DNA from 3 places in the Amorphus sp. 3PC139-8 genome. Region 1 is predicted to be linked to each of the others. Evidence: predicted binding sites of a transcription regulator. Region 1 holds the regulator's gene; each other region holds the start of a gene.
The links. Region 1 encodes LexA, which represses DNA repair genes until DNA is damaged. Its sites were predicted from a motif close to TGTTCNNNNTGTGTTCNG; they were not measured.

Region 1 (10,650 bases):
GATCGGCTGATGGCGGTTCTGCCGTTCGAGCCTGGCGTGCATGCGCGGCTTGGCGGCCCGCCGACCACCTATGTCGGCCATCCCGTGTTGGAAACGCTGTTGCCGGAGTTGCCGGCAAGCGACCACGGTGTGGAGGCGGAAAAGCGGCCGGTTCTCTTGATCCTGCCAGGCAGCCGCTCGTCGGAGATTTCCGCGCTGCTGCCGACTTTCGGCGAGGCCGTGGCGCGGATTGCCGAGCGGGTGGAGGGAGTGCGCCCCGTTTTGCCGGCCGTCTCCCATCTTGCCGATAGGATCGAGGCGGAGGTCGCCGATTGGCCGGTCAAGGCGGAGGTCGTGCGCGGACGGGAGGCGAAGCTCGCTGCCTTCGCCGAGGCGCGGGCCGCGCTCGCCGCGTCGGGAACCGTGACGCTCGAGCTGGCGGTTGCCGGCGTGCCGATGGCGGTGGCCTATAAGCTCGATGCCGTCGCGCGGGCGCTGCGCGTGGTCAATCGCGTGTTCCGGTTCGTGAATTACACCACTATGGTGCTGCCGAACATCATCCTGGAAGAGCACGCGATTCCCGACTTCCTTGAGGAGGACGTGACGCCGGAGAAGCTTGCCGATGCGGTCGTGCCCCTTCTGGCGGATACGCCGACGCGTCGGCGGCAAATCGCTGCCTTCGCCCGGCTGGATGCGCTGATGCGGCTCCATGATGGGGCGTTACCGAGCGAACGGGCGGCCGAAACCGTGCTCGACATGGTTCGGACGAAGGCGGGATAGGGCGTCGTCCGGTCGGCGCTGCGCCTGCTCAGGGCGTCTCTTTTCCGCGCAACTCGTCGCGAATTTCGATCAGGACATCGAGCTGGGACGGGCCGGTTTTCACCTCCGGCACGACGTCGTCCGGCTTTTCCGCCATTGCGCGGATCCGGTTGACGAACTTGACCAGCATGAACACCACCAGCGCGATGATCAGAAAGTTGATGCAGCGCGTGAGGAAGGCGCCATAGGCAAAAATGGCGGCGCCGCTTTCTCGCGCGGCGTCCAGGCTGGAGCCCGGCGGTACGTCGCCGGACAGCACGACATACATCGACGTGAAATCGATGCCGCCGACGATCAGTCCGATGACGGGATTGATCAGGTCGTTCACGAGGCTTTGGACGATCGCAGTGAAAGCCGCCCCGATGATGATGCCGACGGCAAGGTCGATGACATTGCCTTTGGCGACGAAGTCGCGGAACTCCTTGATCATGGCGGACTTTCTCCCTGCTTCGGCAGACGCGCGAAGACTGAAACCCGATGCTGTCGGACTCTACTCTGATCCGGATCCGGCAGGTGTCAAAACCAAAAAAGCCCGCGAAGATCGCTCTTCGCGGGCTTTTCATTCGTGTCCTCACAAAGGACGGAGCGGATTAGCTCCGCTGAGTGATCGGCACGTAGTCGCGCTGGGAGGCGCCGGTGTAGAGCTGGCGCGGGCGACCGATCTTCTGGTGCGGATCTTCCACCATTTCCTTCCACTGGGCGATCCAACCGACCGTGCGCGCAAGCGCGAACAGCACGGTGAACATGGTGGTCGGGAAGCCCAGCGCGCGAAGCGTGATGCCGGAGTAGAAGTCGATGTTGGGATAGAGCTTCTTCTCGATGAAGTACTCGTCGCTGAGCGCGATCTTTTCGAGCTCCATGGCGACGTCCAGCGCCGGATCGTCCTTGATCCCGAGCTCGGCCAGCACTTCGTGGCAGGTCTTCTGCATGATCTTGGCGCGCGGGTCGTAGTTCTTGTAGACCCGGTGGCCGAAGCCCATCAGACGGAACGGATCGTTCTTGTCCTTGGCGCGCGCGACATATTCCGGGATCTGATCGACCGAGCCGATCTGATGCAGCATGTTGAGCGCCGCCTCGTTGGCGCCGCCATGTGCCGGACCCCACAGGCAGGCGATGCCGGCCGCGATGCAGGCGAACGGGTTGGCACCCGAAGAACCGGCGAGCCGCACCGTCGACGTCGACGCGTTCTGCTCGTGGTCGGCATGCAGGATGAAGATCCGGTCCATCGCCCGGGACAGAACCGGGTTGAACTTGTAGTCCTCGCACGGCACCCCGAAACACATCTGCAGGAAGTTCGCAGAATAGTCGAGATCGTTGCGGGGATACATGAACGGCTGGCCGATCGAGTACTTGTAGGCCATAGCCGCGATGGTCGGCATCTTGGCGATCATGCGCAGGCTGGCGATCATACGCTGCTGCGGATCGGTGATGTCGGTGGAGTCGTGATAGAAGGCGGCAAGCGCGCCGACCACACCGACCATGACCGCCATCGGATGAGCATCGCGACGGAAACCGGTGAAGAACCGGTTCATCTGCTCATGGATCATCGTGTGGTAGGTGACCCGCTGAACGAAATCGTTCTTTTCCGCCGTGGTCGGCAGCTCTCCGTAGAGGAGAAGGTAGCAGGTCTCGAGAAAGTCGCCGTGCTCGGCGAGTTGGTCGATCGGGTAGCCGCGATAGAGAAGGACGCCTTCGTCGCCGTCGATGAAGGTGATCTTCGATTCACACGAGGCCGTGGAAGTGAAGCCGGGGTCGTAGGTGAAGCGCCCGGTATTCTTGTAGAGCGACTGGATGTCGACCACATCCGGCCCAACGGAGCCGGAGTGGATCGGAAACTCCCAGCTATCGTCTCCGATCGTTAGTTTGGCATTCTTCCCATCTGCCATAAGCACACCCCAATCTAGCAAGATCGCAGGCGGGTGGATCCGTGCGGGAGGGCACCGATCGCCCCTTCACCGTACGACGACGGTGCCTCGCGATGGGTGGATTGTCGCTTGCTGCGTAGCCGATTTGAACCCACCTCGCAAGCAACACCGGACTTTGCGGACGACCTGCCGCGCCTTCTGCGGTTGCCGGTCGAGGAGGCTCGCCGAAAGCGTGTGGTCGGTCGTTCTCACGCGGTGGCATGTCCCCGCCGCCGCGTGAGCGTTCTTGCGATCAGGCTGCTGGAGAGGATGCTTGATCGCTCAGACGTGCGAGGCTCTCCTCACGGCCGAGTGTCTCCAAGACATCGAACACCGGCGGGGAGGTGGTGCGGCCGGTCAGCGCGCAACGTAGAGGTTGCGCCACCTTGCCGAGCTTCAAGCCGGTCTCTTCGGCGTAGGCGCGGACTTCCGCTTCCGTGGCTTCCGCGCTCCATTGGGGAAGCTTGGCGAGACGTTCCGCCATGGCGGCGAGATGGCTGCGAGCCTCGTCGGTTAGTATGCCGGCGGCCTTTGCGTCGAGAGAAAGTGGGCGTTTGGCCCAGATATATTCTGCCGAATCAATTAGTTCGACCAATGTCTTCGCGCGCTCCTTCAGCCCCGGAAGGGCGTGTGCGAAGCGCGCGCGAATCTCGGGCGTGAGCGTTGTTGCGACCGTGACGTTGTTGTCGAGGTGCGGCAGCAGCGTGTCGATCGCTTCCATCAGCCGCTCGTCGCTGCTGGTGCGGATATAGTGGCCGTTCAGGTTTTCCAGCTTGGCGAAGTCGAAGCGGGCTGCCGAGCGGCCGATCTGGTCGAGGTCGAACCACTCGATCATCTCTTCGGTGGAGAAGATCTCCGTGTCGCCGTGGCTCCAACCGAGCCGCACCAGATAGTTGCGAAGCGCCTCGGGCAGGTAGCCCATGGCGCGGTAGGCTTCCACGCCCAGGGCGCCGTGGCGCTTGGATAGCTTGGCCCCGTCCGGTCCGTGGATCAGCGGGATGTGGGACCAGCTCGGCACGTCCCATCCCATCGCCTGATAGATGACGCTCTGGCGGGCGGCGTTGGTCAGGTGGTCGTCGCCGCGCACCACATGGGTCACGCCCATGTCGTGGTCGTCCACCACGACGGCGAGCATGTAGGTGGGCGTGCCGTCGGAGCGCAGGATGATGAAGTCGTCCAGGTCCTTGTTGGCGAACGAGACGCGGCCCTGGACCCGGTCTTCCACGATCGTCTCGCCGTCGAGCGGCGTCTTGATGCGGATGACGGGGGGTACGCCTTCCGGTGCCTCGGACGGATCGCGGTCGCGCCAGCGCCGGTCGTAGAGCGGCGGCCGTCCCTCCGCCCGGGCGCGCTCGCGCATTTCCGTCAGCTCCTCGGCAGACGCGTAGCAACGATAGGCCGCGCCGGACTCCAAGAGCGCGTGTGCAATCTCCGCATGACGTTCGGCGCGGGAGAACTGGTAGACCGGCTCGCCGTCCCAATCGATGCCGAGCCAGGAGAGCCCGTCCAGGATCGCCGCGATGGCCGCGTCCGTGGAGCGTTCGCGGTCGGTATCCTCGATCCTGAGCAGCATCTTGCCGCCGGTGTGGCGGGCATAGAGCCAGTTGAAGAGCGCGGTGCGCGCGCCGCCGATGTGTAGGAAGCCGGTCGGAGAGGGGGCGAAACGCGTGACCACGGGCGCCGTCATGGATGCCTCTTTCGGTTATCGAAAAAACCCGCATGCTACCGGTGGACGATTTCGCCGGGGCGGGCGCGGCTCGTTTAGCATGGGCTGCGGGGCGCGCCAAAGCATTGGGGCGGTGGAATGCAGGAGCCGACGACGACGTCGAGGCTTCGACGCAGGGCTGCGCACTTTCGCGCATTGCCGTTTCGCGCATCGGTGCGCAGTGCGCGCCTGCGCGGGCTGCCGTCCCGCGTGCGCAATTGGGTCGCGCAGTGCCTGGAGACCGACCTCGATCGCGGCAGGGGTTTTCTCTGGTTGCCGGTGGCCGCCGCGGTTGGCATCGCGGTTTATTTCGCGCTGCCGCGGGAACCGCACTGGCCGACGCTTGCGGGCCTTGGTCTCGCCGTTTCGCTCGCCGCCGTCTACAGCCAGCGCCATCGGCTCGGCTTCGCGGCGCTGGCGACTTGCGCCGCCGTGCTTTTCGCCATGGCCGCCGTTGCGGGACAAACGGCGCGGGTGCAGGCGCCGGTCGTGCCTTATGACGGCACTTTCGTGGTGCGGGGGTTCGTCGAGACGCGCGAGCCGAGACCGGACGGGGCGGTGCGCTATGTCCTGAGGGTGGTCTCGATGGAGGGGCTGACGCGCGAGCGGATGCCGCATCGGGTGCGGATGACCGCGCGCGGCAGAGGAGATAGGCCGGAGGTGGGGGATGGCGTGCGCGCGATTGCGCGGCTTGCTCCGCCGCGCGGGCCCGTCGCGCCTGGAGGTTATAATTCCGCCCGGCGTCTGTTCTTCGAGGGGATCGGCGCCAGCGGGTTTTCCTATGGCTTGCCGAAGCCCGCGAACCTGGGATCGCCGCCGCTCGATCTTCGCGTCGTGGCGGCGGTGGCGCATGTGCGCGCGAACATCGCCGAACGGCTGCGGATGGCGCTTCCCGGCCGCAACGGCGAGCTTGCCGCCACGCTTCTGGTGGGCGACCGCGGCGGCATCCCGGAGGACACCCAGGACGCGATCCGGGCGGCAGGCCTCGGTCACATCCTGGCGATTTCCGGGCTTCATATGGCGCTGGTCGCCGGCACCATCTTCACGCTCATCCGCTTCGGCCTGGCCGCGCTGCCCTCGGTCGCGCTGACGTATCCGATCCGCAAATGGGCTGCTGCGGCGGCTCTTCTGGCCGGTTTCGTCTATCTGGTGCTGTCGGGCGGTGCGATCGCAACGCTAAGAGCCTTCGTCATGCTTGCGGTCGCCTTGGTGGCGATCCTGGCGGACAGGCCGGCGCTGACGCTGCGCTCGGTGGCCGTCGCGGCCCTGGTCGTCATGGCAATCGATCCCGCTGCGGTAATCGAGCCGGGCTTTCAGATGTCGTTTGCGGCTGTCATCGCTCTGGTCGCGGCCTATGAGTGGCTTGCCGGCCGGGAGCGCGTCCGCGATCCGCCCGCAAATTCCGGACGGATCCGGCGGATCGGCCGCTGGGGCGGACTGTGGATTGCCGGGCTGGCGCTCACCTCTCTCATCGCGGGGCTTGCGACCGGACCGATCGGGGCCTTTCACTTCCACCGGATCGCGCCGTTCGGACTTCTGGGCAATCTCCTGGCGATGCCGCTGGTGACGTTGGTCGTGATGCCGGCGGGCGTCGTCTCCGTGGCGCTCATGCCGCTTGGCCTCGATCCGATTCCGCTCACCGCGATGGGCTGGGGGCTCGACGGGGTCGTCGCGGTGGCTCACATGGTCGCGGATTTGAGCGCCGGGGCAGGGGCGGTCGGCCGGACTCCTGCTGTGGCTGTCCTCTCGATGGCAGCGGGCCTGTTGTGGCTGGCCTTGTGGACCACATCCTGGCGGTTTTTGGGAATCGGTGCGATTGCCGCCGGTCTCGCGTTCTTGCCGTTCGCTTCGCGCCCCGATGTGTTGATCGCCGATGACGGCCGCACGGTCGCCGTGCGTGGGGCGGATGGGCGTTTGCGCATCGCGGTCGCGCAAGGCGGTGCGTTCGTGGCGCGCATGTGGCTGGAAGCCGACGGCGATTCCCGCGCCGCGGACGATCCGAGCGTCAAGGCAGGCATTTTATGCGATGGGCTCGGCTGCACGCTGCCGCTGGTCCGCGGGCCGCCTGGCTCCGAGGCGGCGTCCTCCGTCAATACAGAGAGCCCGCACAGCTTGGGGATCCTGAACGGCAAGCTCGCCTTCGTGGAACGGCCGCAGGCCTTCCTGGAGGACTGCCAGCGCGCCACGATCCTGGTGACGCGACACACAGCGCCGCGCGATTGCACTGGACCACTCTTGGTGGTCGATCGGCGTAAGTTGATCGAAACCGGCGCGCTCGCGCTCAAGCGGATCGACGATCCACCCTTCTATCGCCTCACGCGCGGCCGTCCGAAGGTGCCACGCCCCTGGGATGCGCGTCCCGTGGTGCGCCGGTAGCGCTTTTGCCTTTGGCAAGCGCGCGTTGGAATCATTGCGCTCTTCTCGGAACCCCCAACGGCTCCAAGTGTTCGGTTCGAACGCGTTTCCGGATGGCGAACCGGCTTCCACTTCGCCTGGAAATGCTCTCGAACCTCTCCGCTCGGATGGACATATCCGAGCGACAAGAAACGCTCCAGATTCAATAGCTTGAGTATGTCCCGAAGGTCTTGGGCAGGGGAAGGCCGAGCACCGGTTCCGCCTTATTCGGGACATGCTCTAGTAGCTGCGAAACAGCGCCACCAGCCGGCCTTGAATCCGCACCTGGTCGGGGCCGAAGATCCGCGTCTCGTAGGCCGGGTTCGCAGCCTCCAGCGCGATCGACGCGCCCTTCCGGCGCAGCCGCTTCAAGGTCGCCTCTTCGTCATCCACCAGCGCCACGACGATGTCGCCATTATCGGCCGTGTCGGACTTCTTGATGACGACGGTGTCGCCATCCAGGATTCCGGCCTCGATCATGGAATCGCCGCGCACTTCCAACGCGAAATGCTCGCCGCCGCCCACGAGATCGGACGGCACGGTGATTTGATGGCTTTCCTGCTGGATCGCTTCGATCGGGACACCGGCGGCAATCCGGCCCATAACCGGGATCGACAGACCGTTGCCCGTGCTTTTCGGCTCGGGTGCCGGCGGTGGGGAGGCCGGTGCCTTGCCGCGCGACCCTTCGATGACGGCAGGGGAAAAGCCTTTGCTGCGTGGGGCCGCCAGCGAAGGACCAACCGATTCCGGCAGCCGGATCACTTCCAGCGCGCGTGCCCGGTTCGGTAGGCGGCGAATGAAGCCGCGCTCTTCCAGGGCCGTGATCAAACGGTGGATGCCGGACTTGGAGCGGAGGGCCAACGCCTCCTTCATTTCGTCGAACGACGGCGGGACCCCGGTTTCCTTCAACCGCTCATGAATGAACATCAAGAGCTCATGTTGCTTGCGGGTCAGCATCAGGTCGGTCCCACCCCTCGCTTGCAGCCAGCCAAGACGCGTACAAATCAGGAACGTAAGGTACGCGTTCCATATGTGTTCCGCAAGAGTTAATGTCCGGTTTCCGATGGATGGGGCGAAGCGCGAACAAGTGGCGGCGAAAGCCGGGCCTTTTGGAGATCGGCTAGTGGCACACTGTGCACCATTTTTCCCGGATGCTGTCAAAGGGTCGGCCGCGTCGGCGGTCACCGCGTAGCAGCCGGCCAGCCTAATCGTGCTGTGGCGGCATCGATTGACTGTTGTTTACTCGCGGGTATATTGCTTACGCTTAAGAAGGCGACATCGGAGCATTCCCCTTGGCCACCCTTTCGCCGCGCCAATCTCCCTGGTCCAATCGCGAGGCGCGCGAGAGGGAACGGGAGAGCAAGCGCGAGGCGGTGCTTGCGACCGCCGTTCAGTTCTTCAATCAGAAGGGTTTCCACGCGACCTCGCTGGACGACGTGGCGACGGCGCTGAACGTCACCAAGCCGACGATCTATCACTACTTTTCCAACAAGGATGAGATCCTGTTCGAGTGCGTGGGACGCGGGCTTTCGGCGCTGCGGGAGGCGGCCGACGCGGCTGCGGCCCGTGGCGGCAGCGGGATGGATCGCCTGCGCGCGCTGATGCGCGAATATGCGCTGGTGATGACCCAGGATTTCGGGATCTGCGTGACCCGGACCGCCGATGCCGAACTGGCGGAAGAAAGCCGGCTAAAATTTCGCGCCCTGAAACGGGAGATCGACGAGACCATTCGCGGCGTCGTGGAAGACGGCATGCGCGACGGCTCCATCGCGCAAGGCGACGCCCGCCTGATGACCTTCACCCTGTCGGGTTCGCTGAACTGGGTAGCGCGCTGGTACGACCCGAAGGGACCGATGTCAGCCTCGGAGATCGCAGACGGAGCGGTGTCGATGTTGGTCAACGGCCTTGCCCCGCGCGGGGAAGCGGTCTGAGCGCGGCGGGCAGGGGCCGACAGGTCAGCCTGCCGGATCTCAGGTCGACGGCAAGAACGAAAGTTCCGGACAAGGGGCTCGGAGTGTGAGGGAGGGCGAGGGCGCCATGAGCGAACCGATCAAGCTGACCATTGCGGACGGCGTTGCGGAGATGCGGTTCAACCGCCCGGACCAGCTGAACGCGCTGGATGGGGCCATGGCGCAAGCCTTTCAAGCCTGTGTCGAGACCGTGCTCGCCGAGCCGTCCGTACGCGTGATTTTGATGAGCGGTGCGGGACGTTCGTTCATGGCCGGTGGCGATCTGGCCGCGTTCCGGGCGGGCGAAGATAAGCCGGCGGTGGCGCGTGCTCTGATCGAGCCGGCGCATGCCGGGCTGAAGCGCCTGGCGGCAAGCCCGGTCCTGACGCTGGCGGTCGGGCAGGGGCCGATCGCGGGGGCGGGAGTGTCGCTGTTGATCGGCACCGATCTCGCGATCGTTGCCGAAGGCGCCACATTGAATCTCGCTTACGCGCGAGTGGGCGCGAGCCCGGACTGCGGCGGCTCGTGGGCGCTACCGCGGCTGGTCGGCCAGCGCCGGGCGCTGGAGATTGCGCTCCTGTGCGACACCGTCGATGCGGCCGAGGCGCAGCGGATCGGCCTGGTCAACCGGGTGGTGCCGGCGGATGCGCTCATGACCGAAGCGCGCAAGCTGGCGGCCCGGCTTGCCGGCGGCCCGCCGCGTGCGCTCGGCCACACCAAGGCACTGCTTCGCGCCGCCCTCGATACGCCACTCGAGGCCCAGCTCGATGCCGAGGCCGAGCGCTTTCGCGATTGTGCGAAGACAGACGATTTTTCGGAGGCGCTCGAAGCCTTCTTCACCAAGCGGCCGGCAAAGTTTTCCGGCCGCTGACGGACCATCGGGTAGGACAGCGATGACCAAGGACGCTTTCATTGCGGGCTATGTGCGCTCGCCCTTCACCTTCGCGCGCAAGGGCGCGCTTGCCGGCGTGCGCCCGGACGATCTGGGTGCGCATGTGATCCGGGCTCTTCTGGAGCGCACTGGCGCGCCAGCGGACGAAATCGAGGACGTTGTCTGGGGCTGCGCCTTCCCGGAGGCCGAGCAGGGGCTGAATATCGGCCGTGTGGTGGGGCTGCTGGCCGGCCTGCCGGAGACGAGCGCGGGCACGACAGTCAACCGCTGGTGTGGCTCCTCGATCCAGGCGGTGCAGATGGCGGCCGGCATGCTGATGATGAACGCCGGGGAGGCTTTCGTCGCAGGCGGTACGGAATCCATGTCCCGGGTTCCGATGATGGGCTTCAACGTGCTGCCGCACCCGAGTTGGGATAAGCAGGCCATCGACGACTACATCAATGTCGGCCTGACGGCGGAGCGTGTCGCCAGCGAGCACGATGTCACCCGTGAGGACCAGGACCGCTTCGCCCACGCCAGCCATTCCAAGGCGCGCGCGGCACAGCAGGACGGTCGGCTCGGCGCCGAAATCGCGCCGGTGGCGACGGCCGCCGGCGACGTTGCGCTCGATGGCTGCGTGCGTGAGACGTCGCTGGAAAAGCTCGCGGAGCTGAAGACGGTGTTTCTGGAAGACGGCACGGTCACGGCGGCGTCCTCCTCGCCGATGACCGACGGCGCGACCGCGGTGCTGGTCTGCTCGAAGGAGTTCTGCGATCGCCACGGGCTCACGCCGCTTGCCCGGGTGGAAAGCTTCGCCGTGTCCGGCTGTGCGCCGGGCGTCATGGGGCTCGGGCCGATCGAGAGCTCCCGCAAGGCATTGAAGCGGGCGGGTCTGACCATCGACGATATCGATATCGTGGAGATGAACGAAGCCTTCGCGGCCCAGGCGGAGGCTTGCCGCCGGGCGTTGGAAATCGATCCGGACAAGCTGAACATCGATGGCGGCGCCATCGCGCTCGGCCATCCGCT
Region 2 (10,650 bases), on a different contig from region 1:
TACCCCGGCAGCGGACGCAGAGATCGCTTCTTCGGCGACGGTTTCCGCCGGCGCGGCCGCATCTGCGCTCGCGGGTTCGAACAGCGTCTCGCCCGAGGCATTCGCCTCGGCGACCAAAGCCGGAGCATCATCGCTCGCCGACGCCACCATTGCTTCGCCATTGCCAGCCGCAACGATGGTGTCGGCTTCAGCCGTCTCGCCCTCCAGCACCGCCGACGCCTCGGCCGGGGCGGCCACAGCAGGTGCCGCCGGAGCGGGCGCCTTGGGCGGGGCCGGACGACGCTCCAGACGATAGCCCAGCGACTTCAACACCGAGGCGAAATCCTCCCCGGAGCAGCCCAGCAGCGACGTCATGGAAACGGTGACGGTAAAGCCGCCGCCTTCGGGAATCGCGCCTTCCGGCGGGGTCGCCGTCGCTTCCGCCGGTTTCCAGGCGATCAGCGGGCGGATCTGGTCGGCAAGCCGTTCCAGGATGTCCACGCGCACGGCGCGGTTGCCACACGCCCGGAACCCGACGGCGCCATAAAGCGCCTTTGGCACCTCCGGATCGAGCGGGATCGACGTCCGGCCCGAGGCGGAAAGCTGGGGCAGGTCCGCCAGACCGGCGACATCGAGAGAGGCGTTCTTGAGCGCCCAGAGCTGCGCCAGAAGGCGGCTCGGCGCCGGCTTCAAAAGCGCCGGAATATAGATGTGATAGGCGCCGAAGCGCACACCATACTGGCGCATGCCCGCCCGCGCCTGCTGATCGAGATTCTTGACCTCGTCGGCGACGGCCTGCCGGTCCAAAACGCCCAGCGCTTCAGTGAGCTGGAAGGCAAGCCCCCGGGCGATTCCCTCCAGATCCGCCGCCTGGCGCAGATCGAACAGCGGCTTCAGCAGCGTCTCGACATGGGTTTTCAGCCAGAGCTGAAGCCGCGCCTGGACCTTCTCCAGCGCCGCCCCGCTGAGCTGCTCGTCCGACAGCACGATCAGGTTCGGCCGCAGCGTCTCCTCGCCCGCCACCACCTTGGCGACGGCTTCGCCCTGCCAGCGCACGGCGCCGTCGGAGGCCAGCACGAACGAGGCATCCGGCGCCTCTGCCAGGCGATCGGCCCGGCGCTCGAATTCGCTCGCAAGCGCTTTCTGAGCAGCGGCGCGCACCGCCTTGGTGTCGGGCGTTTCCGCCGTCGACACGGGAATGAAACGGAAACCGTGTAGATTGCCGACGTGGTGGCCTTCCACCATCACGTCGCCCGAGGTGGTGATCTCGGATTCGAGCATGTCGTTGTCTCTCAGCCGGCGCATCAGGACACTGGTTCGGCGATCGACGAACCGTTGGGTCAAACGCTCGTGCAGAGCGTCCGAAAGGCGATCCTCGATGGCGCGGGTGGTTTGTCTCCAGTGGACGGGATCGTCAAGCCAATCGGCACGGTTGGCAACATAAGTCCAGGTCCGGATGTGCGCGATACGGTTCGACAGTGTGTCGATATCGCCATCCGTGCGATCCGCAAAGGCCAACTGCCGCGCAAACCAGTCGTCAGGAATGCGCCCAGACGTCATCAGGTTCCGATAGAGCCCGAGCACGAGGTCGGCGTGATTGGCCGGCGCGATGCGGCGATAGTCGGGAAGCTGGCATACATCCCAAAGCCGCTCCACCGCGTCGGCACCGCGCGCCATGTCGGCAATTTCGCGATCCTTTGCGGCGTACTCCAGACAGACCATGTCCTCCGCCGGCGGGGCGCGGGTCAGACCATCTTCCCGCGGAGGCTCGTCCAGGCTGCGGCGCAGCGCGCTGATGGAGGAGTAATCCAGATCGGCATTGCGCCACTGGAACACGCGAATCGGCTCGAAGTTGTGGGTCTCCAGCGCCTCGACCAGATCGTCGCCGAACGGATCGACCCGTCCGGTCACCCCGAACGTTCCGTCGCGCATGTGGCGACCGGCACGGCCGGCGATCTGGCCGAGCTCGCCTGGATTGAGCCGGCGGTACTGATAGCCGTCGAATTTGCGATCGGCGGCGAACGCCACGTGGTCGACGTCGAGATTGAGGCCCATGCCGATGGCATCGGTCGCGATCAGGAAATCGACGTCGCCGGACTGAAACAGCTCGACCTGGGCATTGCGGGTCCGCGGGCTGAGCGCGCCGAGCACCACCGCCGCACCGCCGCGCTGGCGCCGGATCAGCTCCGCGATCTGGTAAACCTCGCTGGCGGAAAAGGCGACGACGGCCGAACGCGTCGGCAGCCGCGTGATCTTCTTGGAGCCGGAATAGCGCAGCACCGACATGCGTGGCCGCGTCACCACGTTGAGCCCGGGCAGCAGCTTTTCCAGAAGCGCGCGCGCCGTCGCCGCACCCAAAAGCAGCGTCTCCGAATGGCCCCGCAGCCGCAGGATCCGATCGGTAAAGACCCGTCCGCGCTCCAGATCGCTGGCGAGTTGCACCTCGTCGATCGCCACGAAATCGACGTCGGTGGTCTGCGGCATCGCCTCCACAGTGGAGATGAAATAGCGCGGATTTTCCGGAAGGATCTTCTCCTCGCCGGTGATCAGGGCGGCCTGATCCGGTCCAACGCGCGCGACCACGCGGCCGTAAACCTCGCGGGCGAGCAGGCGCAGCGGCAGGCCGATCAACCCTGATCGATGGCCCAGCATCCGCTCGATCGCCAGATGCGTCTTGCCGGTATTGGTCGGCCCCAGAACCGCGGTCACGGTGCGCGCCCGGACCGAACGGGGAAGAGGCATGGGAGATTGAATCGTCATGAAATGTGGTCGGCTCGGGCTCGCATGGCCGGCGATTTCGGGTCCGCGGTGACGAAGGCGCGGTCGACAACGTGTCCGCCGGCTGTCCCGCGTTCCTCCAGGGTCGCCGACGTTTCGCCGCCGCGCAACTCAAGATCCGACAAGGTCTCGAAGCCACGCAGCGAGTCTTTCTAGCACAGCGATGCGCCGGTATGCCCGTAAAAAATCGCACCCCGGACCGCAACCGGAACGAGTCTGGAACGAATCGCGGCCGAATCGGCGACTTTCTTTGATTCATGGTTCGTTCTACGCAACGCCTTGATTTGAATCGCAGTTCGCCTACGAGATCTTGTTTTTGGCGCACCCGCACACGCACCACAGGGACACGTCATGCGAGTCGCCGGCGCGGACTCCGAATCGCGACGGAGTCAAGCGGCGCCGTCCGACCGTTGGGGCGCCAGCCTCGGCCACCCACACCCCCAAGAAGAACGCAAGTCGTACGAATCGGGCCCGAATCGCCATCTGGCAAATGTTTTGGATTTGTTCCGATTTCGAATGCGGATCGACTCAACATCGATGACATCTAAACGATCCAACTAAGTATTTATTTACCATAATACAGAATACGAATAAAAAGGGCGGCTCTCTGCCGCCCTTGATCCCCGGTGCCGTGTGCGTCTGACGGAAATGGCGTCGTCTTTGCCTTGAGCTCACCGAACTGGGGGCTCGTTTGGACGGTGGCAAGTCGCCTCTATTTGGCCTGGGCCAACCGCACGCCCTGGAGCTTCACGTCGGTCGCATTGACCGACAGCACGCCGTGCGGGGTTTCGATCTCGATGCGAACCGGGATCAGGACCGCATCCCCAACCGGAACGAAGGCGGCCTCCAGCCCGCGATTCTTTGCAAGATAGGCCACGCTTTCGGAGTTCGCGCGATGGCCGGAGATCGGCGTCCAGCGCGCGCTACAGACGAAGGCTTCCCCATCGAAGCTCGGCGTTCGCACGCGTTCCGCGCCTTTGGCGGAGAGATCCACCTGATAGCGACTCCAACCATCGAAGACCGGCAAGGTGCGATTGCAGGCATCCGCCGCCGTCGGCGCCGCACCTGTGCGGCGCATCGGCAGCACCGACGCGCTGATCGGATCGATGATATCGCGCTTGTCGGCGGCCGTGACGTCGACCCGATCCGGCGCCGGGTCGAGCGGCGGCAGGGCCGAAAGCGACGTAACCCGCCCCTTGTTGAGACGCATCTTCACCTTGGTCGTATCGCTCGGATCGACCGACAAGAGGCTGTATTTGACGGGAAGCAGCACCCCGCCATCCATCGCCCCATCGACTTCGGCATCCACCTTGGAGGCGGTCAGGAGCGACGCAAGCCCGGTCGGCTGCATCTTCACCTTCACCGAATAGGCCTCGCCTTCGAGGATGACGGAAAGCGTGCCCTTGGCGATCGTGACGCCCTTGAAGCTGACGTCGTAACGCACGCCTGCCGTGGTCCGCTCGCTCGCGGTCGCCGCGGCGCCCGACCAGATGCAGGCGGCCAGGGCCAGCCCGACCGATAGGAGACGACGCCCTTTGCTGTTCGACTGACGTGCGCGCACCACCATGTCCTCGTCTGTCCGTCCGACCGGCGGCAGGTGGCTGGCCTGTCCAAACCGGCGGTCCGTGGTCATTGTCGGAGCGGGATCGACGCGGCCGGGAACCTCCCGCGCGCATCCGATCCGGCTCTCGTTCGGCAAGACGCTAGCGGGATCATGGTGACCATGGGGTTAACGCAGAGCCTCGAAGGACCGATTCCATGTGCCGACCCGCTTGACGCGGATGGGCGGCATTCCTATAGAAACACGCTCCCATCACTTTGTGAGACGACGTGAGGGCGGGTTGTCCCAGCCCCGAAGACAAGGATTTTTTCGCAATGGCCCGTCGCTGTGAACTGACCGGCAAGGCCGTGCTGACCGGCAACAACGTGAGCCACGCCAACAACAAGACGCGGCGCCGCTTTCTGCCCAACCTGTGCACGGTTACCCTGCGCTCCGACATCCTCGAGCGCGGTGTGCGCATGCGCGTGAGCGCGGCTGCGCTGCGCACCGTGGAGCACCGGGGCGGCATCGATGCCTTTCTCCTGAAGGCCGACGACAAGACGCTGTCGCCGCGCGCTCTTCTTCTGAAGCGCGAAGTCGTGGCGAAGAAGGCCGAAACGCCGGCTGAAGCGACCGCGTAAACCCGCGACGCCGCGGCGCTTGCCGCCGCGGACGGGGTCGGCGCTCCGTTAGAGGTGAGACGCGTTTCTAAAACGGCGAACCGGTTTTCATTTCGCCTGGAAACGCTCGAACGCAGGGTCAGGCTAAGCCGTGGCAAACACAGACCATCTCCGCGCCCGCTCGATCGCGCTGGCCATTGCGGCCATGACCGCCGTCGTTCTGGCGTCGAATATCCTGGTCCAGTACCCGGTCTCAGCCCAGCTCGGCGCGATCAATCTCGCCGACCTCCTGACCTGGGGCGCGTTTACCTATCCGATTGCGTTCCTGGTGACCGATCTCACCAATCGCCGGTTCGGCCCTGCTGCCGCACGGATGGTGGTCTATGCCGGTTTCACTGTCGCGATCGCGCTGTCGGTGATGCTGTCGACGCCGCGGATTGCGATCGCGTCCGGCACCGCCTTCCTGGTCGCCCAGCTTCTGGACGTGGCGGTGTTCAACCGGCTTCGGCGCGGCTCGTGGTGGCGCGCGCCTCTGGTCTCCTCGGTGATCGGCTCGCTGATCGACACGATCCTGTTCTTCGGGCTCGCCTTTGCGGCGGTGTTCGCGCTGATCGGGCCGAACGATCCGTTCGCGATCGAAGCCGCGCCTCTGTTCGGCGTGCTGCCCGTGGAGCTGCCGCGCTGGATGTCCTGGGCGCTCGGCGATCTGTCGGTGAAGCTCGCCGTCGCGCTGGTGCTGCTGGCGCCCTACCGCGTGCTCCTGGGCCTTCTCGGCGCCACGCCGGCGCCGCGCCAGGCATAAGAGCGGGCGCGAAAGCTTCACATCTGCGGTTTTGGACGGGGAACGGGCGTTTCCAGCCGGAAGCGCAACAGCAGCGTACGCTGCAGAAGCGAGCGGTTGTCGTCGGAGATCAGCGTCATCAACGGCCGACCGAAGCCGTCCGCGCTCACCGCAATCCCTTCCATATTGTCGATCTCGTAGGCGAAATCGGCCTCCATCAGAACCGGTCCGGTCAGCGGCGCCCGCGCCGCTAGCGCATCGCGACCGATCCGGCGGACCTGCATGCCGATATCGATCCCGCCATCGTAGCGCCGCTCCAGAAGCAACAGATCGCCGCCCGGCAGGAAGGCCGCATCGGTCGGGCGATAATCCCGGTCGCGAACCAGCGCGCCCCGAACGACCGAGCCGTTGGGCGTCACCCGCCAAAACGGCAGCATTCCCTCCCCGGTCAGGCCCGCCCCCTTGCGGCAGGCGCGTTCGGCAAACAACATCAGACTGCCCGCCACCGGACTGGATGGCGGCGCGACCGCCATCGCCTCCAGCCCGCCGTTGCCAGGCAGGCACCGCGTCTCCGCCGGCAGCGGCAAACGCGTCGGGATGTCTCCGACCGGATCGGGACCCGGATAGGCAAGCAGCTTTCGCCCGCTTTCGACGGATACCAGAACCTGGTCGCCTTTGCGGGCCAGCGCCTCGGCATCCTCTTCCGCCTTGGTCGGCGGCGTCTCGCCGGCCTCCGTCAGGCGGGGGGTAAGCTCGGCATGCGCGATCCCGCGCGGCGTGCCGTCCGCCCCCTGGTCGAGAGAAAGGGTGAGCCAGCGCCCGAGATCGGAGACCAGCAGCAGCTCGGTGCCGTCGGGCGATGCGAGCACGCCGGAGAAACCGCCAAAATCGCGGTCGCGCGCCGTCAGGTTCAGCCCGCCGAGAAAGACGAGGTCTCCGAAGCGCCGTGCCGGATCGCGGACGTGAAATTGCGAGATCGCAGCCGCATCGATGTTGATCGGCTCGGCCCTCAATGGTGCCGCCCCCAGGGTGGCCAGCACCATCAGCGCCAGACATCCGGCCCGAAAGAAGCTCGGAGGATTCACGCAGCGCGGCCCGAGCGCCGCCCGCCGCGCCCCTGGGGCTTGCTCTGACCTTCTTCGTCGAACAACGAGGCGAGCTGCTCGACCATCGCGCCGGCCAGCTCGTCGGCATCGACGATCGTCACCGCCCGGCGATAGTAGCGCGTCACGTCGTGGCCGATGCCGATCGCGATCAGCTCAACCGGCGAGTTGGTCTCGATCTCGTCGATCACCGCGCGCAGATGGCGCTCCAGATAGTTGCCGCTGTTGACGGACAGGGTGGAGTCGTCGACCGGCGCGCCATCGGAGATCATCATCAGGATGCGCCGGCTTTCCGGACGCCCAAGCAGCCGCGAATGCGCCCATTCCAACGCCTCGCCGTCGATATTCTCCTTCAGGAGCCCCTCGCGCATCATCAGCCCGAGATTGCGGCGCGCCCGCCGCCAGGGCGTGTCGGCCGACTTGTAGATGATATGGCGAAGGTCGTTGAGCCGGCCCGGGTTGATCGGCTTGCCGCTCTGCAGCCAGCGCTCGCGCGATTGGCCACCCTTCCAGGCCCGGGTGGTGAAACCCAGGATCTCCACCTTCACGCCGCAGCGCTCCAGCGTACGCGCCAGAATATCCGCGCAGGTGGCCGCAACCGTTATCGGCCGGCCGCGCATGGAGCCGGAATTGTCCAGAAGCAGCGTCACCACGGTGTCGCGGAAGTTGGCGTCGCGCTCGCGCTTGAAGGCCAGCGGCTGCATCGGATCGATGACGATGCGCGTCAGCCGCGCCGTGTCGAGCCAGCCCTCTTCCTGATCGAATTCCCAGGCCCGGTTCTGTTGCGCCATCAGCCGGCGCTGCAACCGGTTGGCCAGCCGCGCCACCACGCCCTGCAGATGCGAGAGCTGCTTGTCGAGGAAGCCGCGCAGCCGGTCGAGCTCGGCCGGATCGCACAGATCCTCCGCGCGCACCATTTCGTCGAAGCGGGTGGTGAAGACCCGGTAGTCCACCTCGGCCCGGCGCAGCGCGCCCGGCGGCTCGGCTCGGGTGGCTTCGCCGCTTTCGCGCGGATCGGCGAGCTCTTCCTCGCGATATTCCTCGCTGGTGGCCTCCGCGCTTTCCGATTCGGAGGCCTCTTCCTCTTCGCCGGACGATTCCGTCTCCTGGGGAGCGGCGGCCTCTTCCTGCTGTTCCTGGCCCTCCGCCGAAGCCTGGTCGTCGCTGGAGGTTTCCGAGCGGTCGTCGGACTGGGACTCGTCCTCTTCCTCGTCGCGCTCTTCGGAGGAATATTCTTCCGCCATGTCCAGGGCGGCCAAAACCTCCCGGATCGCCGCGCCGAACGCCTGCTGATTTTCCAGCGACGCGCCCAGGCGATCGAGATCGGTGCCGGCCTTCTCCTCCAGCCACGGCCGCCAGAGATCGACCAGCCGTTTCGCGCTTTCCGGCGGCTTCTCTCCGGTCAGCCGCTCCCGCACCAGGAGCGACAGCGCATCCTCGATCGGCGCATCCGCTCGGTCGGTGATCTCGTGGTAATTGCCGCGATGATAGCGGTCTTCCAGCATCGCCGTGAGGTTGCTGGCGACCCCCGACATCCGCCGGGAGCCGATCGCTTCGCAGCGCGCCTGCTCCACAGCGTCGAAGATGCCGCGCGCTTCGCGACCGGCCGGCGACAGGTGGGTGTGCACCTTGGGATCGTGACAGGCGAGCTTGAGCGCCATGGAATCGCCGATCCCACGGGCAACGGCGGCGTCGGCCGCCGTCATCCGCCGGGGCGGTTCCGGCACCCGCGCCTTGTGGCCCGACAGCGACGGCCGATCGTTCGAATAGACGATCTCGAGCTCCGGATCGCCGGAGATCGCGCGCATCGTCGCCGACACCGACCGCTTGAAGGTATCGTTTCGCGTGGCAGGCGGACTGCCGGTCTTATCCCAGTTGCTTCCCTGCGCCATCGTCGCTCGCTCCTCCAGGCCGCTGGCCGGTCAGCTCATCACGACGTTCGCAGCCGAGTTCGTGAGTTCCTTGCCGAAGCAGCGCTGATAGAACTCCGCGACGATCGACTGCTCGGTCTCGTCGCACTTGTTAAGGAAGGTGAGCTGGAAGGCAAAGCCGATATCGCCGAAGATTTCGGCATTCTCCGCCCAGGTCAGCACCGTCCGCGGGCTCATCACGGTCGACAGGTCGCCGTTCATGAAGGCGTTGCGGGTGAGATCGGCGAGCCGAACCATCTTCGACACCGTCTCCCGGCCCGCTTCGTCGCGATAGCTCGGCGACTTGGCGAGGATGATGTCGACCTCGTTGTCGTGCGGCAGATAGTTCAGCGTGACCACGATCGACCAGCGGTCCATCTGGCCCTGGTTGATCTGCTGGGTGCCGTGATAGAGGCCCGACGTATCGCCGAGGCCGACCGTGTTGGCCGTCGCGAACAACCGGAAGGCGGGATGCGGGCGGATCACCCGGTTCTGGTCGAGCAGCGTCAGCCGGCCCTGCACCTCCAGCACGCGCTGGATCACGAACATGACGTCCGGCCGGCCGGCGTCGTACTCGTCGAACACCAGCGCGGTGTTGGTCTGCAGCGCCCAAGGCAGGATGCCGTCGCGGAACTCCGTAACCTGCTGGCCGTCCTTGAGGACGATCGCGTCCTTGCCGACCAGGTCGATCCGCGAGATGTGGCTGTCGAGATTGACGCGCACGCACGGCCAGTTGAGCCGGGCCGCGACCTGCTCGATATGGGTCGACTTACCGGTGCCGTGGTAGCCCGTGACCATCACCCGGCGATTGCGCGCGAACCCGGCAAGGATCGCGAGCGTCGTGGGACGGTCGAACAGGTAGTCGGGATCGAGGTCCGGAACGTGCTCGCTCGGTTCGGAAAAGGCGGGAACCTCGAAATCGGCATCGATGCCGAACACCTGCCGCACCGACACGTTCATGTCGGGCAGTCCGGGACTTTCCATGGTCTCTGTGGTCATCATTCCTCCATCGCGCACGACGTCCGCGCGTCGAGGCCGGCGGGAGAATTCCCGCCGGACGGGCAAGGGATTAACAGTAGCCGGCGCGCCTTAGCACCGTATAGGCTTGAATGATACGCCGAAGTCGTTCTTCCGAACCGCGATCGCCGTGGTTCGCGTCCGGATGATGGCGTTTCACCAAAGTCTTGTATCTCGTTTTGATGTCGTCGCGCGATGCGCTTTCCTCAAGGCCGAGGGTTTCAAATGCCCGCCGCTCTGGCCCGAGGACGCGTCGGCGCGGCCGATTGTCGCTCGCCGGATGGTCTCCGCCGTCTTCGCCGAACAGCCCGAACGGATCCTCGTAGAGCCCGCTCCAGGCCGTTTTCGGTCGTTCCTCGGCGGGTTTGCGCCCGTGGCCCTTGGACCAGGAATTGACACCCACCCGCCGGGTCGGCCGATGCCCGACGATCGCGTCCTTCTGATAGGCCTGAACCGCCTCGTCGGTCATGCCGTCGAAGTAGTTGTAGGACTTGTTGTATTCCCGCACGTGATCCAGGCACAGCAGGAGATACTGGCCTTCGCGTCCGCGTCCCATCGGAGCGCGGTAGAGCCCCCGTCCTTCGCACTCCGGGTGCGCACAGGTGGGCGCGTCCGGAACCGCCGCCTCGGGCTTCCGCTTGATCCTGATCCGGTCGAAATGTTTCGAGTCGAGCTTCATCGCGCTGACATTATGGGCAGCCGTATCCGAGCGAACAAGCACTTGACGCGTGATGGGATTGAGGCGGCCATCAGTTATGGGGGAGGTGCGGCGACTATGCCGCAGGGCCGTCCGCGGACGGCACGGCCCTTTGGGAACGGGGGCCGGACACCATTAGATGATATTTCGGCACCCGATTTCCAGGATATTGCAGGTCTACCGACTACCCTCGACCGGCACAATGTGCTTGTAGAGCGGGATGAG
Region 3 (10,650 bases), on a different contig from region 1:
TGGGCCGGCCCGTCGGCAGGCGGCCGAATAGCGAAGCTTGGACGTGTGTGCCTTGCACGGACGGAGCGTGTGCAAAAGCGCCGGATTACCGCCGCTGCGGCTCTCCCAAAGCGCGTCCCTGGATCTCCGAAAAGCCCATCTTTTTGAGCACGCAGAGCTGATTGCTGTCATCGACGCCTTCGGCCGTGACCGCGATGTTCATCTCCTGACCGAGGTGAATGATCGCCTGCACGAGCGCCAACGAGCGCGGGTCGGTCCGAAGGTTTGCGATGAAGCTTTCGTCGATTTTCAGGCGATCGAACTGGAATTTGTGCAGGTGGGCGATCGTGGACGACCCTGAGCCGAACTTGTCGAGCGCGAGGTGCACCCCGCGCGCCTTGATGGCGCCGAGGGTCACCGCGACGCGTTCTTCGTCGCCCAGGAGCGCGGTTTCCGGCATTTCCAACTCCAATCGATTGCCAGCAAGGCCGGAGATGTCGAGAGCGCGTTCCACCGTCTCCTGCAGATCGCCATATTCGAGCTGAATCGGAGAAATGTTGACGGAGACCCGCAGCGCCTCGTTCCAGGTCGCCGCCGCCTTGCAGGCTTCCATCAGGACCCAAGTGCTGATCTTGTGAATCAGGCCGGCCTTCTCCGCGGTTGGCAGGAACATCTCACGGGGGATCTCGCCGCGCTCGGGATGCTGCCAGACTGGTAGGGCTTCGTACCCGTGCACCTCACCGTCGGCGCCGGTCAGTGAAGAATAGACCAGCGACAATTGGTTTTTAGCGAGGGCCTGGCGCAGGTCGTCTTCCATCCGCCAAGGCGGGGTATCGACATGGTCGCCGTCCGTCGTCCTGTAGAAGCCGCTGCCGCCGGCCCTTTTGATCTTGTAGAGCGCCTGATCCGCTTCCTTGTAAAGCTCGTCATTGTCCTTGGCATCGTCGGGGAAAAGGGCGATGCCGATGGATGCGGAGACGATAAATTCCTCACCTCCCATCGTGACGGGCTTCTCCAGCGCCGCGACCAGCCGTTCGGCAAGCACAAACGCGCCGCTTGGCTGATGAATGCCGACCTGTACGATGCAGAATTCATCCCCGCCGAGCCGTGCCACCGTGTCCACAACGCGGACGTGGCTTTTCAGACGCTTTGCCACGACCTTTAGGAGTTCGTCGCCTGCAGCATGGCCGTGCTTGTCGTTAACGGCCTTGAAGCCGTCGAGATCGAGCAGGAGGAAGCCGACCTTCGATTCCGATCGGCGGGCAAGCTCGATTGCATCGGCCAGACGTTCGTTGAGCTCGGCGCGGTTGGCAAGGCCCGTCAATTCGTCATGGGAGGCAAGATAGCGGGCGCGCGCCTCGGCCTCCCGGATCCGCGTCACGTCGGAAATGGAAGCCAGGATGAAAGGCGTCTCGCCGTCCACCGTGGGAAGGTGGACAAGCCGCTTGCGGGTCACGACGATGTGCGGGGTGCCGTCCGCGTCGTCGGCGACTTCTTCATTCTCGATCATGCTTCCGGTGCGGAAGACTTCTTCGTCAATGCGCCAAAACACGTCCCGTTGCTCGTCGGGATTGCTTCCGGTCGTATTGAGGATGTCGTCCCGTTCGACGCGGGCGAAGTCGCAGAACGCATCGTTGACCATGACGAGACGATGGTCCTGGTCCAGCAGGAAAACCGGACTTGGAATGGAATTGAGGATCGTTTGCAGCGATTCAATCGTCGGAATGATCGGCGATTTCGAAAGCATCTGGCCTCCGTCAGCGACACAGGTCGTGCCGTTAGATGAGGAAGCGCTAATAAATGTGAATATTTGATGTCCTGCAACTCTAAATATTTTCTCTAGTAAATTGTATTTCTAAGTATAGTGGGGGTCGCGGCCAGCCACGAGGCGTGCGCCAGCGTTTTAAGTCCTGACCCAGGCCGTGATGGCAGACGTAACGAAAGGCAGATCGGCACGAAGGAAGACTGGCGAAAGCCCTTCCTGGATTGGCGTCAGCTCGCGTCCGGGCTTCCGGCCGAGAAGGTCCGGTCGGAGAGGTTGAGGCGGTGAGCGGCGATCCGCCGCGCCGTTTCCCGCGTGGTCTCGTCGGCTTCTGCCGCTTCCAGATCGTCCAACAGGTTGCGGGCGATCAAGGTTAGGAGATCGCGGCGCGGTGCCCCGTCTGCGGCGAGCGGCAGCGCGTCGACCGGTTGGATGAGGTCGGGTGTTCCGGCGGTGCCCAGCGTCTCGCGGCACCAGGCCTGAAGGGCGGGAGGATCCGCCGGCTGGGGGCCGACCACGAAGGCATAGAGCCCGGCACCATGACGGGGGTAGGGATAGCTGACCACCACAGCGGCCTGAACCGTCGGATGTTCGGCGAGCCGTGTTTCGGTCTTGGCGCCGAATTCGCGCAGGCGGTCGTGGCCGCCTTCGCCATCGGACCAGGAGAAGAGGCCCCGCGTCACGGCGTTGTAAACGCGCTTGCCAGTCGCCATCCAGATCCGGGTCGGCAGGCTCTTGCGCGACAGGATCGTGCGTTCGCGTGCCGTCAGGGCGTCCGGGCAGTAGCGCTTCTTGTGTTTCAGAAGGTGGCGAAGATCCTCGTAGGCGAGCACGCGAAACAGCTTACCGCGCCGGGGATGGACGCTGGCGAGCTGGAAATCGATCAGCCCCGGCTCGCCGTCGGCGAGGCGCAGCCAATTTTGCTGTTTGGCCAGATCGTTGTGGGCGATGCCGCGCCGGTGCAGGGAATGAAGCCGCCGCTTCGCTTCGCGGAAGAAGGCGACGTCGCCGTGCGGCTCGGCAATGTGGAGCGGAACGCCGGCCATCCAGCCGCGGTAAAGCCGGCCGCGCTCGGCGGCGACGAGTTGCGGGACGCCCTTAAGCCCGTCGAGGCGGCGCAGCGCGCGGCGCTCGCGCCAGAACAGGAGATGAGCAAGCGGTTTCGACCAGATCGGCGTCGGCGCCACATCGCGTTCCACCACGACGACATCGCCGAGGCGGCCGAGGGTCACGCGGCTGAACACGTCGCTTTTGAGGACGGTGTCGGCCTCGAAACGGGGCGCGGGGACGGGGGTTTTGGCATCCAAGGCGGCATTCTCTCCGATCACTTGGGGCCTTCCCTAATCCATTTCGCCTTTCGGTGCAGCCGGAAGCATCGATCGTCAACAAGGCAACCGCGAGAATTGAGGGCCTTATTGGCTGTCGAAACGGAAAACGCCCGCCGGTGGGAGGGAACCGGCGGGCGTTCCTTATCGCCGCGACCCGAGGGGAGGGGACGGTCGCGGCTTAAACGAACCGAGAGACGCAAAAACTACGTCTCGGTCCGAATTCTGAGTCACGGACGCAGCACATCCCTGGAGCGACCGACCAGCTTTTCGATGTCCAGCGGGCTCAGCCCGAGGTCCATCTGCTGGTGGGGGGTGAGCTTGCGGATTTCGGCGATGTTGCGGGTGTCCTTCCAGGACTGAAACGTCCGAACGAAAATGTCGAACATGGCGGCGCTCCAAAAAGCCGCCGAGCCTCGTGGCCGGCAGCGGTAACAGACCTCATTGTGGATGACTGGCATCGAAATGGTCCCGGCTGCTTGGTCCGTGACCATCGACTGACGCTTATATGGGCTAGTTTGCTTCTTCTGTAATCAGATAAAAAAGCATGTCAGTTCTGCGATGCATGCATTTCGCGCAGACCTTACGACGCAAGGTTCGACACGATTTCGTCGCAATTTGACAAGTAAAGCCGGGCCGGGCGTTGGCCGCCGAAACCTTCCGCCGTGGCGGGGCTCCTCTCTGCGCTGGCGGCGCGGACTGCATCGCGGCCGCCCGTCGTGAGCACCGAATAGGATCTAAGTTTCTGTTTTGAAATATTTTCTTGCGGAGGCTGTGCCTCCGCATGTCGTCAAATCTCTCTATTCGGCGGCGCTCGCCGTCTTCGCTTTTGGCCGGCGGGCGAGCAATTCCGCCAAGAACTGGCCGGTGTGACTCTCCTCGTTGGCGGCAATGTCCTCCGGCCGGCCCATCGCCACAATTCGGCCACCACCGTCGCCGCCTTCGGGTCCCAGATCGATCACCCAATCAGCGGTCTTGATGACCTCCAGATTGTGTTCGATCACGACCACCGTATTGCCGGTCTCCACCAGCCGGTGCAGCACCTCCAGAAGCTTGGCGACGTCGTGGAAGTGCAGTCCGGTGGTGGGCTCGTCCAAGATGTAGAGCGTGCGCCCGGTGGCGCGTTTGGAAAGCTCTTTGGCCAGCTTGACGCGCTGGGCCTCGCCACCCGAAAGCGTGGTCGCCTGCTGGCCGATCTTGATGTAGCCGAGGCCGACCTGCTTCAGCGTCTCCAGCTTGTCGCGCACCTGGGGCACGGCCTCGAAGAAGCCGCAGCCTTCTTCCACCGTCATCTCCAGGATGTCGGAGATCGACTTCTCCTTGAAGGTGACCTCCAGCGTCTCGCGGTTGTAGCGCTTGCCCTCGCAGACATCGCAGGTGACGTAGACGTCGGGCAGGAAGTGCATCTCGATCTTGATGACGCCGTCGCCCTGGCAGGCCTCGCAGCGCCCGCCTTTGACGTTGAAGGAGAAGCGACCCGGACCATAGCCGCGCGCCTTCGCCTCCGGCAGGCCGGCGAACCACTCCCGGATCGGGGTGAAGGCACCGGTGTAGGTCGCCGGATTGGAGCGTGGGGTGCGGCCGATCGGAGACTGGTCAATGTCGATAATCTTGTCGATCAGCTCCAGCCCCTCGATCGAATCGTAGGGGGCGGGCACGTCGCGGGCGCCATTCAGCCGCCGCGCCACGGCCTTGTAGAAGGTATCGAGCAGAAGCGTCGACTTGCCGCCGCCAGAGACGCCGGTGACGGCGGTGAAGGTGCCGAGCGGCAGCTCGATCGAGACGTTCTTCAGGTTGTTGCCGCGCGCACCGGTGAGCTTGATGCGCCGGCCCTTGGTCGCCTTGCGCCGCTCCGCCGGGACCGCGACCTCGCGCACGCCGGAGAGATACTGTCCGGTGAGCGAGGCCGGGTCGGCGATGATCTCCTCCGGCGTACCCTGGGAGACTACGCGGCCGCCATGGACGCCGGCGCCCGGCCCCACGTCCACCACATGGTCGGCGGCGAGGATCGCGTCCTCGTCGTGCTCGACCACGATCACCGTGTTGCCGAGATCGCGCAGCCGCTTCAGCGTTTCCAGAAGCCGGGCGTTGTCGCGCTGATGCAGCCCGATGGAGGGCTCGTCCAGCACGTAGAGCACGCCGGTGAGACCCGAGCCGATCTGCGAGGCGAGCCGGATGCGCTGGCTTTCGCCGCCGGACAGCGTGCCGGAATTGCGCGAAAGCTGCAGATAGTCGAGCCCGACGTCCACCAGGAAACGCAGTCGCTCGCGGATCTCTTTCAGGATCCGGCTGGCGATCTCGTTCTGCTTGTCGGTCAGGTGCTGGTCCAGCTCGCCGAACCAGGCGTGGGCGTCGCGGATCGACTGGGCCGAGCCTTCGCCGATATGGCGCCCGGCGATCTTCACGGCCAGCGCTTCCGGCTTCAGCCGGTAACCGCCGCAGGCGTCGCACGGCTTGTCGGATTGGTAGCGCGACAGCTCCTCGCGCACCCAGTCGGAATCGGTCTCGCGCCAGCGCCGCTCGATGTTGTTGACCACGCCTTCGAAGCTCTTCTTGGTCTGGTAGCTCCGAAGCCCGTCGTCGTAGACGAAGGTCACTTTCTCGTTGGTGCCGTAGAGGATGGCGTCGCGCAGGGCCTCGGGAAGGTCACGCCAGGGCTCGGTCATCGAGCCATCGAAATGTTTCGCCAGCGCCTCCAGCGTCTGGGTGTAGTAGGGCGAGGTGTTGCCGGTGCGCGCCCACGGCAGGACCGCGCCGGCGCGTAGCGACAGCGTCTCGTCCGGCACCACCAGGTCGGCTTCGAAGCTCAGCATCGTGCCGAGCCCGTCGCAGCTCGGACAGGCGCCAGCGGGATTGTTGAAGGAAAACAGGCGCGGCTCGATCTCGGGAATCGTAAAGCCCGACACGGGGCAGGCGAACTTCTCCGAAAACACGACCCGGCGCGGGCTGCCGTCGGCCTCGGTCTCGTCGGCGAATTCCGCTACCGCGATGCCGTCGGCAAGCCGCAGCGCGGTCTCCAGCGAGTCGGCGAGCCGGGTCGCTATATCCTCGCGCACCACCACCCGGTCGACCACCACGTCGATGTCGTGCTTCAGCTTCTTGTCCAGCGCCGGCGCCTCGCCGATCTCGTGGAAGGCGCCGTCGATCTTGACGCGTTGGAAGCCCTTCTTCTGCAGTTCGGCAAGCTCCTTGCGGTACTCGCCTTTGCGGCCACGCACGATCGGCGCGAGCAAATAGAGCCGGGTCTTCTCCGGCAGCTCCAGCACCCGATCGACCATCTGGCTGACGGTCTGGCTCTCGATCGGCAGTCCGGTCGCAGGCGAATAAGGAATGCCTACGCGCGCCCACAAGAGCCGCATATAGTCGTAGATCTCGGTGACGGTGCCGACGGTCGAACGCGGGTTCTTGGAGGTGGTTTTCTGCTCGATCGAAATCGCCGGAGACAGTCCGTCGATCTGGTCGACATCCGGCTTCTGCATCATCTCCAAGAATTGTCGGGCATAGGCCGACAGGCTTTCGACATAGCGCCGCTGGCCTTCCGCGTAGATCGTGTCGAAGGCGAGCGACGACTTGCCGGACCCGGACAGGCCGGTGAAGACCACCAGCGCATCCCGCGGGATCTCCAGATCCACGTTCTTCAGATTGTGCTCGCGGGCGCCCTTGATGGCGATCGTCTTGTGCATGAGGCGGTCTGGTCCGGTCTTGCGAAGGACGGCAATGTCGGTCGTCACTCCGTGTAGCGCCGAAGAGGGCGGGCCTGCAAACGCCGCGCCGGCTTGCGCACGGTTCGATCCGACTCGTGTATGTTCTATCTATGTTCCGGAGGTTGCGGATTGGCAAGCCCACGGCGGAGCGAGGTGCCGCGAGCGACCATGCTCACAGATAGGTCGTCTCTCAGAGGTTGCCAGGGGCACGCGTCAATGTAATATGTTCCTGGAATGTTCCAGATTTCCGGCCGAAGAGACCATCGGGGTTGGGGCACGGGCCGGAAAAAACATCGCGAAAAGACGTGGAACGTCGGGCTCGGCGATTGGTCCGCGCGCGCCGGGCCGTTATCGTCGCCGCGACTTTGATGGCGCGCCGGAGGGCTGCGCCGACAGCAACGGCGAATTTTAGGAGGCGAATATGGCCGGCAGCGTCAACAAGGTGATCCTGGTCGGCAATCTCGGGGCCGATCCGGAGATCCGCCGCACCCAGGACGGTCGGCCGGTCGCGAACCTTCGGGTCGCGACCTCGGAGAGCTGGCGCGACAAGAACTCCGGTGAGCGGCGTGAGCGCACCGAGTGGCACCGGGTGGTGATCTTCAACGAGGGCCTCTGCCGGATTGCCGAGCAGTATCTGCGCAAAGGTTCGAAGGTCTATCTGGAAGGCCAGCTCCAGACCCGGGAGTGGGAGGACCAGTCGGGCCAGAAGCGCTACACCACCGAGGTGGTGCTGCAGGGCTTCAATTCCTCGCTCACCATGCTCGACGGCCGCAACGAAGGCGGCGGTGGCGGCGGCTCCTACGGCGGGGGTGGGGGCGGTGGCTCCTATGGCGGCGGTTCCGGCGGATCGGGCGGCTTCGGCCAATCCGGCCCGATGGACACCGGCGGCGGCGGGGGTGGTGGCTATGGCCGCGACCTCGACGACGAGATCCCGTTCTGATCTCTGCCCGGTCTCAACGTCGAACGCCCTTTGCCTGACGGTGTAAGCGCGTTCGGCAACGAGTTCAGGTCGTCGGCCCATTTTGTGGGCCGGGACGCGAAGGCGGGCCGGCAATGGTCTCACTGACGCTCTTGGATCACTGCTCGCTGCCGGGCAATCCGGCGCGGGCGAACGAGGACGCGTTCGGTACCGCCGGCAACTTCGCCTGGGTGATCGACGGTGCGACCGGGGTCGGCGCGTTCGAATGCCTGGAGGGGCCGAGCGACGCGGCCTGGCTGTCGGCAACCGCCAGTGAGATCCTGGCGGAGCGCATTGGAGCGGGGACCGACGACCTTCGATCCCTTCTGGCGGAGACGATCGATCTGCTGGCGCAACGCTTCGACGAGGCCGTCGTGCGCCCGCCCGAGGCACGACATCAGCGCCCCACCGCGGCAATCCTGATCGCGCGGTTCGATCCGGACGGGATCGAGGCAATCGAGCTCGGTGACTGCCTTCTCATCGCCCGCGGAGGCGAGGGGCGGTTCGGATCGGTCGGGCTCGGCCGGCCGGGCCGGGAGGTGGAGCAGGCGGCGGCAAAGCAGATGCACGATCACGGTGCGACTCTCGACCATCCTGAGGTGCGCCGGCGCATGCGTGAGGGGCGCGACCGGCACAACACGCCCGAGGGCTACTGGATCTTCGGCCTTGACCCCGAGGTGGTCGACCACGCCCGGACGCATCGGCTCGATCTGGCCGCTTCCCAGACCGCACTTCTGGCCACCGACGGCTTCGCGGCGCTGTTTGAGGACTACGGCCGTTATTCGCCGGAGGCCGCGCTGGAAGCCGCAACGTCACGCGGACTGGCCGCGCTGGGTGAGGAGCTGCGGATGGTAGAGCACGGCGAAGACCCTTCGTGCCGGCGCTATCCGCGCTTCAAGGTGTCCGACGACGCCACCGCACTGCTGGTGCGAGGGAGATTTGAGGGCAACGGCCGCCGGCGGGGGTGAAATCGACCCTTGTCCTTCGAGACGAGTACCTCGTCTCGCAGGTCGGGGGAAGATGAGGCATAACGGTTGCCGTTATCGGCGCTGAAGAGTCCGGTGTTCGAAATGTCGTCGTAGTGAAGAACGTCCCCGCGCATGTGCCCATCTGGTCACGATGCAGTCGCCGGGGAAGTAATACGTCTTCATTATTTGTTCGAAATCGAAGATTCGACTTTCAGCCGGTGTGGCCATGCCCTATGCCGTCTTGGCGAGCGCGATCACGCCGTCGGCGACGAATTGGACGGCCAGCGCGGCAAGGATGACGCCGAGCAGGCGGGTCAGCACCGCGCGTCCGGTGTCGCCTAGAACGTGATCGACCCTTTGCGCGCCCAGAAAGATCAAAAGCGTCCCGCCAAGCACCAGCGCGAACGAGGCGATCATTCCGCCGAACGCGATCGTCGACGGTGCTTGGTCGGACAACAGGATCACGGCGGAGATCGCGCCAGGGCCGGCGATTAGCGGGATCGCAAGCGGGAAGATCGCGATGTCGTGGTCTTCGTCCGGGGCGCCTTCGTGGGCGGCGCTCTGGGCGATGTTCGCTTTCCGCTCGGTTCGCTTGGCGAACACCATTTCCGCGGCGATCCAGAATAGAAGCAGGCCGCCGGCGACGCGGAAGGCGGCCAGCGAGATACCCAGGAAGGAGAGCAGCGGATTGCCCACCAGCGACAGCACCAGAAGGATCGCGAATGCGACCAGGCAGCTCCGGAAGGCGACCGCGCGCCTGGCTGCCCGCGACCATCCCGGCGTCAAACCCAGAAATATTGGGGCGAGACCGATCGGATCGATGGTGACGAACAGCGTCGTCAGGGCATGGGTGAGATAGTCGATCATGCGCTGGATGGCCTCTCTATTCGGTCAATCGGGGAGCGCAATTCAAACTGTCTCGGCGGCTGAAACGCACCATTGGAACGGCCGCGTGCGACACCCATTTGACAGGAAAGCGGCCGCCTTTCCCCTGCCGAATTTGCGGTCCAGAGAACCTTGCATCTATCCGGTTGATTTCATTGACCGTTTTCCCAACGCCTCGGCACGCCGAAATTGGCTCGACTGGTGGGAATCGTCTATAGACATCGGAATCGACCAACCATGAGAGCGTATTTTCCGTGAGCGACGAGCAAGTTCCGCCGCCGGGCGACGAGCCGAAGGGCATTCGCGGCGTCTCGATCACCGACGAGATGGAGCGGTCCTATCTCGACTACGCCATGAGCGTGATCGTGAGCCGCGCCCTGCCGGACGTCCGCGACGGGCTGAAGCCGGTGCATCGGCGTATTCTCTACACGATGCACGAGAACGGCTACGACTGGAACAAGCCCTATAAGAAGTCCTCGCGCGTCGTCGGCGACGTCATGGGTAAATATCACCCCCATGGCGACCAGGCGATCTACGACGCGTTAGTGCGCATGGCGCAGGATTTCTCCATGCGGCTGCCGCTGGTCGATGGCCAGGGTAACTTCGGCTCCGTCGATGGCGATCCGCCCGCCGCGATGCGTTACACCGAGGTCCGCCAGGAGAAAGTCGCGACGGCGCTTCTGGATGACATCGACAAGCAGACCGTTGACTTCCAGGACAACTACGACAATTCCGAGCGCGAACCGGTGGTGCTGCCGGCGCGCTTCCCAAACCTGTTGGTCAATGGCGCCGGTGGCATCGCCGTCGGCATGGCGACCAACGTGCCGCCGCACAATCTGGGCGAGGTGATCGACGCGGTCATCGCGCTGATCGACGATCCGACGCTCACGGCTGAGGCGCTGTGGGAGATCGTGCCGGGGCCGGACTTCCCGACCGGCGGCAGCATTCTCGGCCGCTCCGGCATTCGCTCGGCCTATCAGACCGGGCGCGGTTCGATCGTGATGCGCGGCAAGGTCGAGATCGAGACGGCCGGCAAGGACCGCGAGGCGCTGGTGATCAAGGAGATCCC

Region 2: the regulator LexA is predicted to act here: its motif matches at 2,964-2,981, upstream of HNS03_RS02155 (helicase-related protein).
Region 3: the regulator LexA is predicted to act here: its motif matches at 6,995-7,012, upstream of HNS03_RS14460 (single-stranded DNA-binding protein).

Annotation. Positions count from the first base shown of each region.
Region 1 covers NZ_JABJVY010000002.1:331,004-341,653, forward strand. The annotation lists gene lpxB (lipid-A-disaccharide synthase) at 1-759, shown strand, start outside; gene mscL (large conductance mechanosensitive channel protein MscL) at 788-1,228, opposite strand; gene gltA (citrate synthase) at 1,389-2,684, opposite strand; gene gltX (glutamate--tRNA ligase) at 2,956-4,389, opposite strand; gene HNS03_RS03915 (ComEC/Rec2 family competence protein) at 4,507-6,783, shown strand; gene lexA (transcriptional repressor LexA) at 7,042-7,758, opposite strand; gene HNS03_RS03925 (TetR/AcrR family transcriptional regulator) at 8,094-8,732, shown strand; gene HNS03_RS03930 (enoyl-CoA hydratase/isomerase family protein) at 8,839-9,621, shown strand; gene HNS03_RS03935 (acetyl-CoA C-acyltransferase) at 9,644-10,650, shown strand, end outside.
Region 2 covers NZ_JABJVY010000001.1:477,522-488,171, forward strand. The annotation lists gene HNS03_RS02155 (helicase-related protein) at 1-2,721, opposite strand, end outside; gene HNS03_RS02160 (DUF3108 domain-containing protein) at 3,470-4,390, opposite strand; gene rpmB (50S ribosomal protein L28) at 4,633-4,938, shown strand; gene HNS03_RS02170 (queuosine precursor transporter) at 5,123-5,719, shown strand; gene HNS03_RS02175 (esterase-like activity of phytase family protein) at 5,737-6,741, opposite strand; gene cobT (cobaltochelatase subunit CobT) at 6,780-8,693, opposite strand; gene cobS (cobaltochelatase subunit CobS) at 8,724-9,713, opposite strand; gene HNS03_RS02190 (J domain-containing protein) at 9,781-10,407, opposite strand.
Region 3 covers NZ_JABJVY010000014.1:81,048-91,697, reverse strand. The annotation lists gene HNS03_RS14485 (putative bifunctional diguanylate cyclase/phosphodiesterase) at 1-31, shown strand, start outside; gene HNS03_RS14480 (putative bifunctional diguanylate cyclase/phosphodiesterase) at 86-1,726, opposite strand; gene HNS03_RS14475 (serine/threonine protein kinase) at 1,972-3,069, opposite strand; gene HNS03_RS14470 (hypothetical protein) at 3,297-3,455, opposite strand; gene uvrA (excinuclease ABC subunit UvrA) at 3,867-6,749, opposite strand; gene HNS03_RS14460 (single-stranded DNA-binding protein) at 7,192-7,710, shown strand; gene HNS03_RS14455 (protein phosphatase 2C domain-containing protein) at 7,824-8,696, shown strand; gene HNS03_RS14450 (MarC family protein) at 8,928-9,563, opposite strand; gene gyrA (DNA gyrase subunit A) at 9,836-10,650, shown strand, end outside.